DNA from 3 places in the Neobacillus sp. S1227 genome. Region 1 is predicted to be linked to each of the others. Evidence: riboswitches for the same ligand, from Rfam matches in the RefSeq annotation. Region 1 holds a riboswitch; each other region holds the start of a gene.
The links. Region 1 has a riboswitch for lysine ahead of ACZ5AE_RS22670 (aspartate kinase). Riboswitches for the same ligand answer to the same signal wherever they lie in the genome.
Positions count from the first base shown of each region.

Region 2: another riboswitch for lysine. It lies ahead of ACZ5AE_RS19345 (amino acid permease); the one in region 1 lies ahead of ACZ5AE_RS22670 (aspartate kinase).
Region 3: another riboswitch for lysine. It lies ahead of dapA (4-hydroxy-tetrahydrodipicolinate synthase); the one in region 1 lies ahead of ACZ5AE_RS22670 (aspartate kinase).

Region 1 covers NZ_AP038276.1:4,507,968-4,512,257, reverse strand. The annotation lists gene uvrC (excinuclease ABC subunit UvrC) at 1-1,674, shown strand, start outside; lysine riboswitch at 1,741-1,918, shown strand; gene ACZ5AE_RS22670 (aspartate kinase) at 2,022-3,239, shown strand; gene ACZ5AE_RS22665 (YslB family protein) at 3,265-3,708, opposite strand; gene ACZ5AE_RS22660 (succinate dehydrogenase cytochrome b558 subunit) at 4,128-4,290, shown strand, end outside.
Region 2 covers NZ_AP038276.1:3,874,105-3,878,394, forward strand. The annotation lists gene ACZ5AE_RS19335 (PH domain-containing protein) at 171-785, shown strand; gene ACZ5AE_RS19340 (YitT family protein) at 862-1,677, opposite strand; lysine riboswitch at 1,946-2,135, shown strand; gene ACZ5AE_RS19345 (amino acid permease) at 2,239-3,720, shown strand; gene ACZ5AE_RS19350 (hypothetical protein) at 3,753-4,022, opposite strand; gene ACZ5AE_RS19355 (SHOCT-like domain-containing protein) at 4,025-4,290, opposite strand, start outside.
Region 3 covers NZ_AP038276.1:3,755,633-3,759,922, reverse strand. The annotation lists gene ACZ5AE_RS18740 (sulfite exporter TauE/SafE family protein) at 1-433, opposite strand, end outside; gene dapA (4-hydroxy-tetrahydrodipicolinate synthase) at 760-1,647, opposite strand; lysine riboswitch at 1,760-1,941, opposite strand; gene ACZ5AE_RS18730 (D-2-hydroxyacid dehydrogenase) at 2,155-3,090, shown strand; gene ACZ5AE_RS18725 (NADP-dependent oxidoreductase) at 3,249-4,265, shown strand.

The DNA.
Region 1 (4,290 bases):
AAGGTATTAAAGAACCGAGTACGGTCATATTTTACCGGTTCCCATGATGGAAAAACATTAAGACTTGTCAATGAAATTGAAGACTTCGAATATATTGTCACCTCATCTAATATTGAGGCACTTCTGCTTGAATTAAATTTAATAAAAAAATATGACCCGAAATATAATGTCATGCTTAGGGATGATAAGACCTATCCATTTATTAAGCTGACTGCGGAAAGACATCCCAAGCTAATTATTACAAGAAAAGTAAAAAAGGATAAAGGTAAGTATTTTGGTCCATATCCCAACGTAGGGGCAGCAAACGAAACAAAGAAACTGCTTGATCGGATTTACCCGCTCCGCAAATGTTCCACGCTTCCTGACCGGGTCTGCCTGTATTATCACTTGGGTCAGTGCCTGGCGCCCTGCGTAAATGAGGTTTCAGAAGAACAGTATAAACAAATGACTGATGAAATTACCCGCTTTTTAAATGGCGGCTATAAGGAAATAAAAAAGGATTTGACAGAAAAAATGCAGGCTGCTTCGGAAGAGCTTGATTTTGAAAGAGCAAAGGAGTTCCGTGACAAAATTATTCATATTGAAACGATCATGGAAAAACAAAAGATCACGATGACTGATTTTACTGACCGTGATGTATTCGGCTATGCGGTTGACAAAGGCTGGATGTGTGTTCAAGTGTTTTTTGTGCGCCAAGGGAAGCTGATTGAACGAGACGTTTCGATGTTCCCTATCTATAATGAGCCGGAAGAAGAAATTCTCACCTTCCTTGGCCAATTTTATCAAAAGACGAACCATTTTAAACCCAAGGAAATTCTCATCCAAGACGATGTGGATTTGTACATGGCTGAGCAGTTATTGGAAGTAAAAGTCATCAAGCCGCAGCGGGGTCAGAAAAAGGACCTTGTCAAAATGGCAATTAAAAATGCGAAAATCGCCTTGAATGAAAAGTTCTCTCTTATTGAAAAAGATGAGGAAAGAACAATTAAAGCTGTTGAAAACCTCGGAGAAATGCTTGGCATATATACGCCACACCGAATTGAGGCCTTTGATAACTCTAACATTCAAGGAACAGACCCTGTTTCAGCGATGATTGTTTTTACAGATGGAAAGGCAAACAAGCGGGAATACCGGAAATATAAAATAAAGTCTGTTGAAGGCCCGGATGATTATGAATCAATGAGAGAGGTAACAAGACGAAGATACTCGAGAGCTCTAAAGGAAGAGCTTCCGCTGCCTGACTTGATCATCATTGACGGTGGAAAGGGACATGTGGAAGCTGTCCGCGATGTGCTAGAAAATGAATTGGGACTGGACATTCCTCTCGCTGGACTGGTGAAGGATGAGAAGCACCGCACATCACAGCTTATGTATGGGAATCCATTAGAAATTGTACCGCTTGCCCGGAATAGCCAGGAATTTTATTTGCTCCAGCGAATCCAGGATGAAGTGCACCGTTTTGCGATTACCTTCCACCGGCAGACACGGGGTAAAACTGCATTCCAATCCTTACTTGACGATATTCCTGGGATTGGCGAAAAACGCAAAAAACAGCTATTAAAGGAATTTGGCTCCGTTAAGAAAATGAAAGAGGCAACCCTTGAAGAATTTAGAGGAATTGGAATTCCCCAACATGTGGCAGTAGAATTAATAAAAAAACTTCAATCACAATAATTGTCACTCTAATATTACTATGCTATAATGAATAAAAATTTAATAGACTATCACTTTTATAAGTAAAGTGAAGGTAGAGGTGCGAGCTTCAATAGTAAAGGCTTGGAGAAGGATGAGCTTCAACGATGGGCTTTGAAAGGGAATGTTCGCCGAAGTAGGGAAACTCTCATTATTTTCTCCGCTGGTTCGTCATTGAAAAAATGCCGGATTGTCAAGACCGTTGTCTTGGAGCGCTATCTTTCATTGTCTACTAACGCGAAAATCTTAATTTTGTGTTTTCAAAGCAATGGGATGTGTTCCCATTGCTTTTTATTTTTTTACAAGAATGACTGAGAGAAGGGGAAGACATGGGTTTAATAGTACAGAAGTTTGGCGGGACCTCCGTTGGCAGCATTGAAAAAATTCTAAATGTCGCAGAATGTGTGCGGGAGGAAATGGAACGCGGAAACCAAGTAGTGGTGGTTGTTTCGGCGATGGGAAAATCGACGGACCAGCTGGTAAATATGGCAAAAGAAATATCCGAGCAGCCGAATAAGCGGGAAATGGATATGCTGCTCTCAACAGGTGAGCAGGTGACAATCGCCTTGCTTTCGATGGCCTTAAACCAAAAGGGGCTAGAGGCTGTTTCCTTTACTGGATGGCAAGCTGGAATTATGACAGAGCCTGTTCACGGAAAGGCAAGGATTTCGAAAATAAACACTGAAGTTGTTCAAAAACAGCTTCAGGCAGGAAAAGTCGTCATTGTTGCCGGATTCCAAGGGGTTACAGAAGAAGGGGAAATCACTACGCTCGGCCGAGGCGGTTCGGATACAACTGCTGTTGCACTTGCGGCTGCCCTAAATGCGGATAAATGTGATATCTATACTGATGTAACCGGGGTATTTACAACAGATCCCCGTTACGTCAAGAACGCTCGGAAATTATTATCTGTGTCGTATGATGAAATGCTTGAACTGGCCAATCTGGGTGCGGGAGTTCTTCATCCAAGAGCGGTCGAGTTTGCAAAAAATTATCAAGTAAGGCTGGAGGTTCGCTCTAGCATGGAGAAGGTTGAAGGAACTGTAATTGAGGAGGAAGCAACGATGGAACAAAATTTAGTCGTACGCGGTGTCGCGTTTGAGGATGGCATTACACGGGTTACTGTTTTAGGGCTTAGAAATTCATTAACAAGTTTATCTACTATTTTTACAACATTGGCCAAAAATCATATTAACGTGGATATTATTATTCAAAGCACAACAGAAGAGGGTGCTGCTAATCTATCCTTTTCTATTCATACCGATGATTGGATCCCAACCTTAAATGTACTTGAAAACAATAAAGAAGTACTTGCCTATGACCAGCTTGATGCTGAAAATAAACTGGCAAAGGTATCAATTGTTGGTTCCGGAATGATCTCTAATCCTGGTGTGGCTGCCAAAATGTTTGAGGTTCTGGCCAACAGCAATATTCCTGTAAAGATGGTCAGCACCTCAGAGATCAAAGTATCGGCTGTAGTAGAAGAAAAAAATATGCTCAAAGCAGTAGAAGCCCTGCACGAGGCCTTTGAACTTGGGCAAAACTAAGAAAAGGGGGCCTGCCCCCTTTCTTTTAGTCTTTATCCCATTTTACGGTGAAGCAAACTTTGTTTGATTTTTTGACTGGGTGTTCGAAGGTTTCAGCGATGGCCCCTTTTAGGACTTCGATTTGCTGAGCAAGAAAACCGGCTTCAAGTTGAAAGAAGTTCTCCGCTTTTGATTTAACGCGCGATACAATCATTGGACTTGCCAGCTCGAATTCCAGCTCATTTTTTGCTTCCTTTTTAATTTCTAACTCACCCCAAGAAGCTTTTGCAAAAAAATCAATTACACTTTCATAACTTTCCAAAGGAAATTTTCGGGCAAGACGTTTCCCTGCCCAGTAAAGAATTTCAGGAGTGTCCTTGCCAAAAAGCTCAGGTATAAGAACTTCTCTAATTAATTCATAGCCAAATATAGAGATTGTCCTTGGTTCCGGCATTTGTAGGTCTTGGTCCATTACTGCACTATCTTTCATTTACTTCCCCTCTTTCTATCATTCTATTATATACAAATCGAGTGCTGTTTCAGTACAGTTTTCTAATAATGTAAAGAAGTCGCAAAAAAATTATTATTTTACAATATTTGTTCTTATTTCTTATCATAATTATCGTATCCGATGCAGGAAAAAAATTCTCCCGTAAGATGTTGGTAATTACAAGCAAAAATAAAGCGCTTACAAATTAGAAGCATGCCGAAAATCATATCTGTCATAATATCAATATATTATAAAAATTTTAGTTTTCATCGCTTTTTTATGTATCCGTTTCCTTGACGCTCTATGATGTTGGGAGTAAAATGGACATGTCACATAATTGTCACAGTGATGCTAGGTTATATTAATGAAGGAAGTAAAAACTTAACATCATTTTTTAAAATTTAAAAGGGGGTAAATCAATGGCGGGGAATCGCGAATTTTTCAATCGGAGGCTGCACTCGTTGCTAGGGGTTATCCCAATCGGGGTTTTCATTGTACAGCACCTGATTGTCAACCACTTTGCAACAGAAGGAGTGGAATCCTTCAACAAGGCAGCAAATTTCATGGGGACACTTCCGTTCC
Region 2 (4,290 bases), 630 kb from region 1:
AGATTATAACAGATTTCTGAATAGTTTGTTAATATTTATTCCCCCTTAAAAACACATATTCTCAAAATGTGTAAAATAAATTTAAAATTGTCATTCAAAAAACGAAACCTCTGTGACTCCTATTCGTACATAAGAATGGCAAATATTATAAGTAGAGAGAGGTTGACACAATGTTTGGAAAAGTGGCTTCAGATTTGTTGGGATTAAGTGATGTAGGGTCGGTAATTAAGCCTTCTGATTATGATAAGGTGGATGCCGATGATTACGTGATGCATGAGGATAATGAAAAGATTTATTTCTTAATTAAATCAAAATCTGATGAGTATTGCTTTACAAACAATGCACTCATTCATCTTGATGGTACTAGTGCGACAAGCAAAAAGCGGATGCTTCATCGGTACAATTATGCCACAAATAAAATATCAGATGTTATGTTGGAAACGGCCGGTACAGTCGACCTGGACGTGGAAATCAAATTCAAAATCGGCTCGCAGCCATTCTCCATCGACGTTCATAAAAAGCATCTTGAGGAAGTTAAAGATTTATACAAGGCCCTTATTAAAATTTCCGAAATTACCCATGAAAATGAAATTTCCCTTCAGTTTGCCAAGCAAAGTCTCGATGTCGCATCCACAACATTAGGGCGCGTCTCAACTCCTGACAGCAACTTGGTTGTTCAATTTAAAATGTTGAATCAAGCAGCATTCCAGTGGCTCGAGGAAAGTAAAAAGCAATATTGTGTCAAAGATTTTGGCTTTGTTTTTGAAAAATATATAAACAATTAAAAATACAAAATAGAGGCAGGCTCATAAAGGAGAATAAACTCCCATTCTAATGAGACAGCCTCTATTTTTCAAAGCATTATTGCGGGCTTGGCCGATGAAACAACCCCATTACTTCTATCGTTTCGGTAATATTGACAAAAGCTGTCGGATCGACCTCAGAAATAAGTGATTTAACCTCATTTAACTCATATCTTGAAATGACAGAGATTAAAATCTTACGGCTGCCATTTGTATACCCTCCAACACCATCCATAATTGTGAGTCCACGGTATAAGTTAGCCACCAAATGATTTCTCATTTCTTCGCCCTTTTCTGTTATGATCATTAAAGTTAATTTGACATGGTCCGTATAAATAGCGTCAACTACTTTTCCTGTAACAAAAATCGAAACCAACGTATTGAGGGCAGCATCCCAATTGAATAAAAAACCGCTAATCACAATGACAACCGCGTTCATTCCGGAAAGGAGCACCCCGATTGGAAAGTCTTTCTTCCGGGAAACAATCATTCCGATGATATCAAATCCTCCCGTTGAACTTGAGCATCGAAATACGATTCCAACCCCCAGACCGGTCAAAGCTCCGCCAAATATTGATGAGAGGATGGTATCCTTTGCGACTGGAAATACCGGTACTAAATAAAGTCCTAAGGAAATAACAAAAACTGAAAAGATTGAATTAAAGATAAATCTTTTTCCCAGCATTCTATAGCCAATAATTAAAAGGGGAAGGTTCAACAAAAGATTAGCCAAGCCTGTGTTTATGGGGGTAATCATTCCTATTATCATCGAAATTCCGCTCATCCCGCTACTTAAAACCTCGTGAGGGATGAGGAAAAGATTGAATGCACCTACGATTATAAAAGAGCCAATAATAATTCCAACCATCTGCATGAATATTTCTCCTGTCTTTCCACTATTTTTAAAAAAAATGATAACGATTCATTGCCAGGATGTAAATTAATTAATATATTTAAAAAACAATTAATTATCTGGAAATAGCATCAGGGATTAATTTGAATAATTATAAAAGCATATTACATTAATATTCACCTACAAAAACTACTTAATCCCTAGTCTCCAAAATATAATATTGACAAATTTATTAAAATGGATATACTCTAGTAATATATCATTCTTAATATTAAATCCTCATCAAAACCGATGAGGTAGAGGTCGCGGTTTTTATCAGTAAAATGGACGAGACGCAGAGATGTTTTTGACTCCGTTTGAAAGGAAAAGCTGCCGAAGTGTGTTTTTCTCTCTGGAGGAACATGCTGGGGCTGTCTCCGAACAGGAACAGAACTGTCACGTTTGGCCTTACCAGCTTTACGTGTTGAGCTATCTTTCGGAAGGTATGATGCGGGGTATATACAAATGCCGTCGAATCTGCTTCGAGGGCATTTTTTATTCCAAACTCCTTCCTAATAAAAAAATTTAAAAGGAGTCATAAACATGCAAACAGCGCAGGTAAGAAAAGACGAAATATATACAAGTCCCAAGAGTCCGAAAAATGATAAAAATGAATTAAGACGGAGCTTAAAGTCCCGCCATCTTACGATGATTTCTCTCGGCGGAACCATCGGGACCGGATTATTTCTTGCCAGTGGCGGAGCTATCCATAGTGCGGGACCTGGCGGAGCAATACTTTCCTATCTTGTTATTGGTATTATGGTGTATTTCTTAATGCAAAGTTTAGCTGAAATGGGTGCATACATGCCAGTTGCAGGAAGCTTTAGTACCTATGCTACGAAATTCGTGGATCCATCCCTTGGCTTTGCCCTAGGCTGGAACTATTGGTACAACTGGGCCATTACGATTGCAGCAGAACTTTCTGCAGTAACAATGATTATGAAATTCTGGTTCCCAGATTCTCCTTCACTATTATGGAGCAGCATCTTTTTAGTTATCATGTTCTTGTTAAATTATCTTTCTGTTAAGGGATTTGGCGAGGCGGAATATTGGTTCTCATTAATTAAAGTTGTAACCGTTGTGATCTTTATCATTGCTGGTACGTTAATGATTTTTGGAATTATGGGCAATGAAGCAATCGGCTTTAAAAACTTTACAGCCGGAGATGCACCATTCCATGGCGGATTCATGGCCATGCTTGGAATCTTTATGGCAGCTGGATTCTCTTTCCAAGGAACTGAACTGTTAGGTGTTGCAGCGGGTGAAACAGATAACCCTGAAAAATCCATCCCACGAGCAGTAAAACAAGTTTTTTGGCGAATTCTTTTATTCTATGTTTTAGCTATTCTTGTTATTGGTCTTATTATTCCTTATACAAACGAAAATCTTGCTAACGGTGATGTCTCTGTAAGTCCATTTACCCTTGTTTTCCAAAAAGCAGGAATCGCATTTGCTGCTTCTGTAATGAACGCAGTCATCTTAACAGCTGTTTTATCAGCAGGTAATTCAGGAATGTATGCATCAACTCGTATGCTATGGGATTTGGCACGCGAAGGGAAAGCACCAAAATTTCTTGGTAAATTGAACAAAAATGGTGTGCCAGTTAATGCACTAATTGTAACAGCATTAGTCGGAACACTTGCTTTTCTGGCATCCCTCTTTGGTGATGGTACAGTTTATGTCTGGCTTTTAAATGCTTCCGGTATGTCAGGCTTTATCGCATGGCTCGGAATTGCTATTTGTCATTATCGCTTCCGCAGAGCTTATGTTGCTCAAGGCAAAGATCTAAATTTATTGCCATATAAATCAAAGTTGTTTCCATTTGGCCCAATCTTTGCTTTTGTCGTTTGCGGTATTGTCGTGATTGGGCAAAACTATTCAGCATTTATTGGCGATCATATTGATTGGAACGGTGTATTAGTATCCTATATTGGTCTGCCATTATTCCTTATCCTTTGGTTAGGGTATAAATTTACAAAGAAAACAAAGGTTATTCCTTTGGAGAAGTGTGATTTAAATAATTAAATGTAAAAATGGCTCCAGCTGGAGCCATTTTTTTATAATATAATGGTAACTTCTGTTCCATCTTTTAATTTCGTTTCCACTAGCACTAAACCCTTATGCCTTGTCATCCCGTTCAGCAAAGGCTTTAAATCGCTTTTATTTATTTGTGGAAGGACGAATTTTCCCCCGCCTTTTTCAATCGATTTATTGATAAAGCCAATAAATCGTCTTGACGTGATTACAGAACTTAGAAGATTTAAGACAACATATGGAACAGGTAAATTGAAATTTCTTTCTTTTATCTTTAAGCCTACTTTTAACATATTTATTCAATCACCACAAACACTTTATCGCCATTTGCTGAAGTAACATCCACAATTTGGCCGTCTAGTTCGTTTTCAATCGCTTCTATCAACAAATCTACATTGATATCTTTCACATACTTTTCCGCTTGTGGAATTCTTTCGGCAATGCTGGTGCCCACCTTCAACACTGCTTTTACAAGATTAATGGGAAGATTGACATTCACATTGTCACCTTCATGGGAATTAACGCGGATTTTTAGCATTTTGCTGCCATATGATGAAGCTT
Region 3 (4,290 bases), 750 kb from region 1:
TTAATGTTCGTTTTTCTTCAATAGGTCTTAATTGCCAGCGGTTCGGCCTGATTTTATTATCAAAAAATGTCTTAATTAAAATGGCTGTGGCCACTAGAATAAGGACATAGCCAAGTCCATGCTTGATAATTTGTTCTTGGTTGTGGAAATATTTTTCAAAAGCCTGGAGGATGAGAATGGCTCCTGTTGCACTTGGAACACTTCCGATAGCAAGATACTTCATGAGTTTAAAGTTAATTGTTTTCTGTCGCCAATGCTGAATGACTCCAAACAGTTTGGTAATGGAGTTGTAAACAAGATCCGTACCCACTGCTATGGAAGGTTGAATTCCGACCATGATGAGTACCGGGGTTAACAATGCAGCCCCTCCAACCCCAGTTAAACCTACTAATAACCCAACTAATAATCCCATTAATGCAATTCCTATGCTCATGTTGGGGGCCTCCTTCTTTTGTGACAAATTCCGAGTAATTATATGTGAATTATAGAGTTTAAAAGGGATTTTGTAAACACTTTTCTGAATTTATAAAAGAAATTTTATTGCAGTGAGGATATTTTGGAAAAAAGATTAGCAGATACGAGGAGGTAATGAAGGACATTTTGAAACAGGAAACGGAAGGTTGTGGTCTTCATAGAAGGTATGAAGGACATTATAAAACGTGACAACATTATTTTGTCCTTCAACAAAAAAATGAAGGACAAATCCAGCCGAATTCTGCCTGAATTTGTCCTTCATCCCAATCTCACTTTTATATCATTCTACAAAACTTCCACTGCACTATTTTGCAATAGTACATTTCGAAGTGTTTTAGTCTCCTCTTCATTTAACGGAATCAATGGTAAACGCAGGCCGCCGACATTGACCCCTTTCATATTAAGAGCTGCTTTTACAGGTGCAGGGCTTGGTGCTGCAAATAAAGCTTTCATTATTGGCAGTAATTCACGGTGTGCTGAAGCAGCGCCCGCAAAGTCGCCCTTTTTAAAGCGTGACACCATATCCTGCATTTCATTCCCGATAATATGAGATGCAACAGAAATTACACCAACGCCGCCAATTGAAAGCACCGGCAAAGTAATTCCATCATCACCGCTGTATAAGGAAAAGTCATCAGCAGTTAGTTTAATAATTTCGGCCATGTCATCTAAGTGGCCGCTGGCTTCCTTCACCGCTACGATATTAGGAATCTGAGAAAGACGGATGACCGTTTCGGCAGATATATTGACGACACTGCGGCCAGGAATATTATAAAGCATAACCGGAAGAGAAGTAGATTCAGCTATCGCTTTAAAATGCTGATACATACCTTCCTGAGATGGTTTATTATAGTATGGCGCAACGAGCATGATGCCGTCTACACCGACTTCTTCTGCCAACTTTGTTAGACTGATTGAGGCTCTTGTGTTGTTTGAGCCAGTGCCTGCAATAACGGGAACTCTTCCGTCCACAACTTCAACTACAAATTTAAATAATGCCACTTTTTCCTCAGTTGATAAGGTAGGGGACTCACCAGTTGTTCCGCAAACTACTAAACCATCAGTACCATTTGCTAATAAGTAATTTACTAGATCTTTCGTCGCATTAAAATCAATTTCGCCATGCTGATCAAACGGAGTTACCATTGCTGTTAAAACTTGGCCAAAGTACATAAATTTCACCCTTTTAAAATTATTTTTAAAAAGAGGTAAGGCCAAACGCAAAAAGCAGCTGTGGGAAAGGCCCTACAGCTGCATCAGAAACATTAATTTTACAAGTTCCCCTGCGTGAGATAGCCCTCCATATAGTTTCCTATATGACAATTCTGTATTTATTCAATAACAGAACCAGCTTCTAGAACAATGAGGCTCTAAAGAAGCTTCGGCAAATTCCCCTTTCTACCACCGTCACTGGGTCCCATTACCCTCGGATGGTTTACTGATGGTCTTTGCGCCTCTATCCTCACTTCATAAGGTATGAAGTAAGAAGTATATAATTAAGATTAATATAACAGAATATTCCTATTTGTTCAAGGGCTTTTTATAAAAAATACTAAAAGCGTATATTTATTGATAGTTTTATAGTATGGGGAGGAGAGCAGGAATTAACTGCTCTGTTCTTCTTTTTTGAGTTTTTTCCCAATTATCCTTAAAATGGAGGTAATGCTGAAGAGGTGAATTATGGTGAAAATCGAAAATATTTTAATTGTCAGCCCGATGTATCAAGAGCTTCGGGCATACATCCAAAATGCGTGCGTCCAAAAGAATTTCCGTTATATCCCGGAGGATGAAGTCACACAGGAGAATTTGAAATGGGCGGATGCACTTGTATCTTTTAACCTCAAATCCGATTACGATTACAGTCATTTAAAATGGGTGCACTCGCTCGGTGCGGGAGTTGACCGTTTTTTATATAAAAAGACCTGGGACGATAGTGTACTTTTGACAAGGACAGTTTGTTCGTTTGGTCAAAGAATCGGAGAGTATTGTTTAAGTTACATATTGAAAGACTTACAATTTCACGAGGAGTTCCGGGAATTACAGCTGCAGAAAAAATGGCAGCAAAGGACTCCAACGCTATTAAATGAACTCAAAGTGATGGTCTATGGAACCGGTGAAATTGGACTGGCTGTCGCCAAGCTTTTGTCTGGATTTGGAGTGGAGGTTTACGGCGTCTCCCAAAGTGGAAAAGAAAAAGAGTATTTTAATGAGGTTATGACTGTGGAATCTCATTTTAACCTCTTAGGGGAAATGGATGTGATCATCAACACGATGCCGCTGACGGAACAAACGGGTGGCTTTTTTAATAGTAGAGTTTTTCAAAAAGTAACAAATGCCGGCTTTATTAATGTAGGGCGGGGAGCATCATTAGATGAAGAAGCACTGCTGCAGGCATTGGAAGATGGTCAAATCCGTTATGCTGTCCTGGATGTGTTTACAGAGGAGCCGCTACCGGAGAATCATCCGTTATGGAACCATCCTTCTGTATTGATTACCCCCCATATTTCAGCGGTAACGACACCTGATGAAGGGGCAGCTTGTTTTTTGGATACACTCAGAAACTTGGAAGAAAACAAACCTCTTAACAATAGAGTAGATACAAAGAAGGGTTATTAAATCCATTATAAAAACCTCGGATTCTTCCGGGGTTTTAATTTATGACCATTCGTTTAAAGTAATTTTGTGTTCTGGCAGGAGATTAGCCGTAAAAGTAGAACATTATAATCAAGCACCTAGAATTGCTTCTTGGAGTAGATAAAACAGGGAGTGGTTAGATGACAAACCTTTTGAACAGAAAAATTTTACTGGCTAGCCGGCCAGTAGGAATGCCAGATGAAAGGAATTTTGAATTTATTGAGGAGAATGTTCCTAAACTTCAGGATGGTGAAGTGCTGATTCGGTCACTATATTTGTCTGTTGACCCTTATATGAGAGGCCGGATGTCGGATGCCAAATCTTATGCCAAGCCATACGAAGTAGGTCAGCCATTTAAAGGCGGGGTCGTTGGAAAAGTAGTCGAGTCAAAAAATTCTCGGTTTGAAGCGGGGCAATATGTAGATGGCCTCATGGAATGGGCTGAGTATAACGTTTCGGACGGAAGCGGCCTGCGCAGACTGAATCCGGAACTGGCACCTGTGACAACGGCGCTTCATGTACTTGGGATGCCGGGATTAACTGCTTATTTTGGATTGTTGTACATAGGGGAGCCGAAGGAAGGGGAAACGGTCGTCGTTTCCGGAGCTTCTGGAGCTGTTGGAACAGTTGTCGGTCAAATCGCTAAATTGAAAGGCTGCCGAGTCGTTGGTATTGCCGGCGGAGACGATAAATGCGATTATTTAACCGAGGAACTAGGTTTTGACGCGGCAATTAACTATAAAACAGCCGAGAACCTTCGCAAAGCATTGAAGGAAGCCTGCCCTAACGGTGTCGATGTCTACTTCGATAATGTTGGCGGTCCTGTAAGCGATGCGGTGATGTCCTTAATTAACTTCCAGTCTAGGACTGCCGTTTGTGGACAAATCTCCCATTATAATGCGGATAAACCGCCTGTCGGTCCAAGGGTTGCAGGTCAGCTGTTGACAACCAGTTCCTTGATGAAGGGCTTCATCGTTTCTGACTATGCCCAGCACAACAAGGAGGGCTTAACACAGCTATCCCAGTGGGTAAGAGAAGGAAAAATCAAATACCGCGAAACGATTGTCGAAGGCTTTGAAAACACTGTAGACGCGTTTCTAGGTTTATTCCGCGGGGATAACATCGGTAAACAGCTGGTGAAAGTGGCGGAGGAATAAAGAAGAAAAGAAGTGTCCCTTTTGG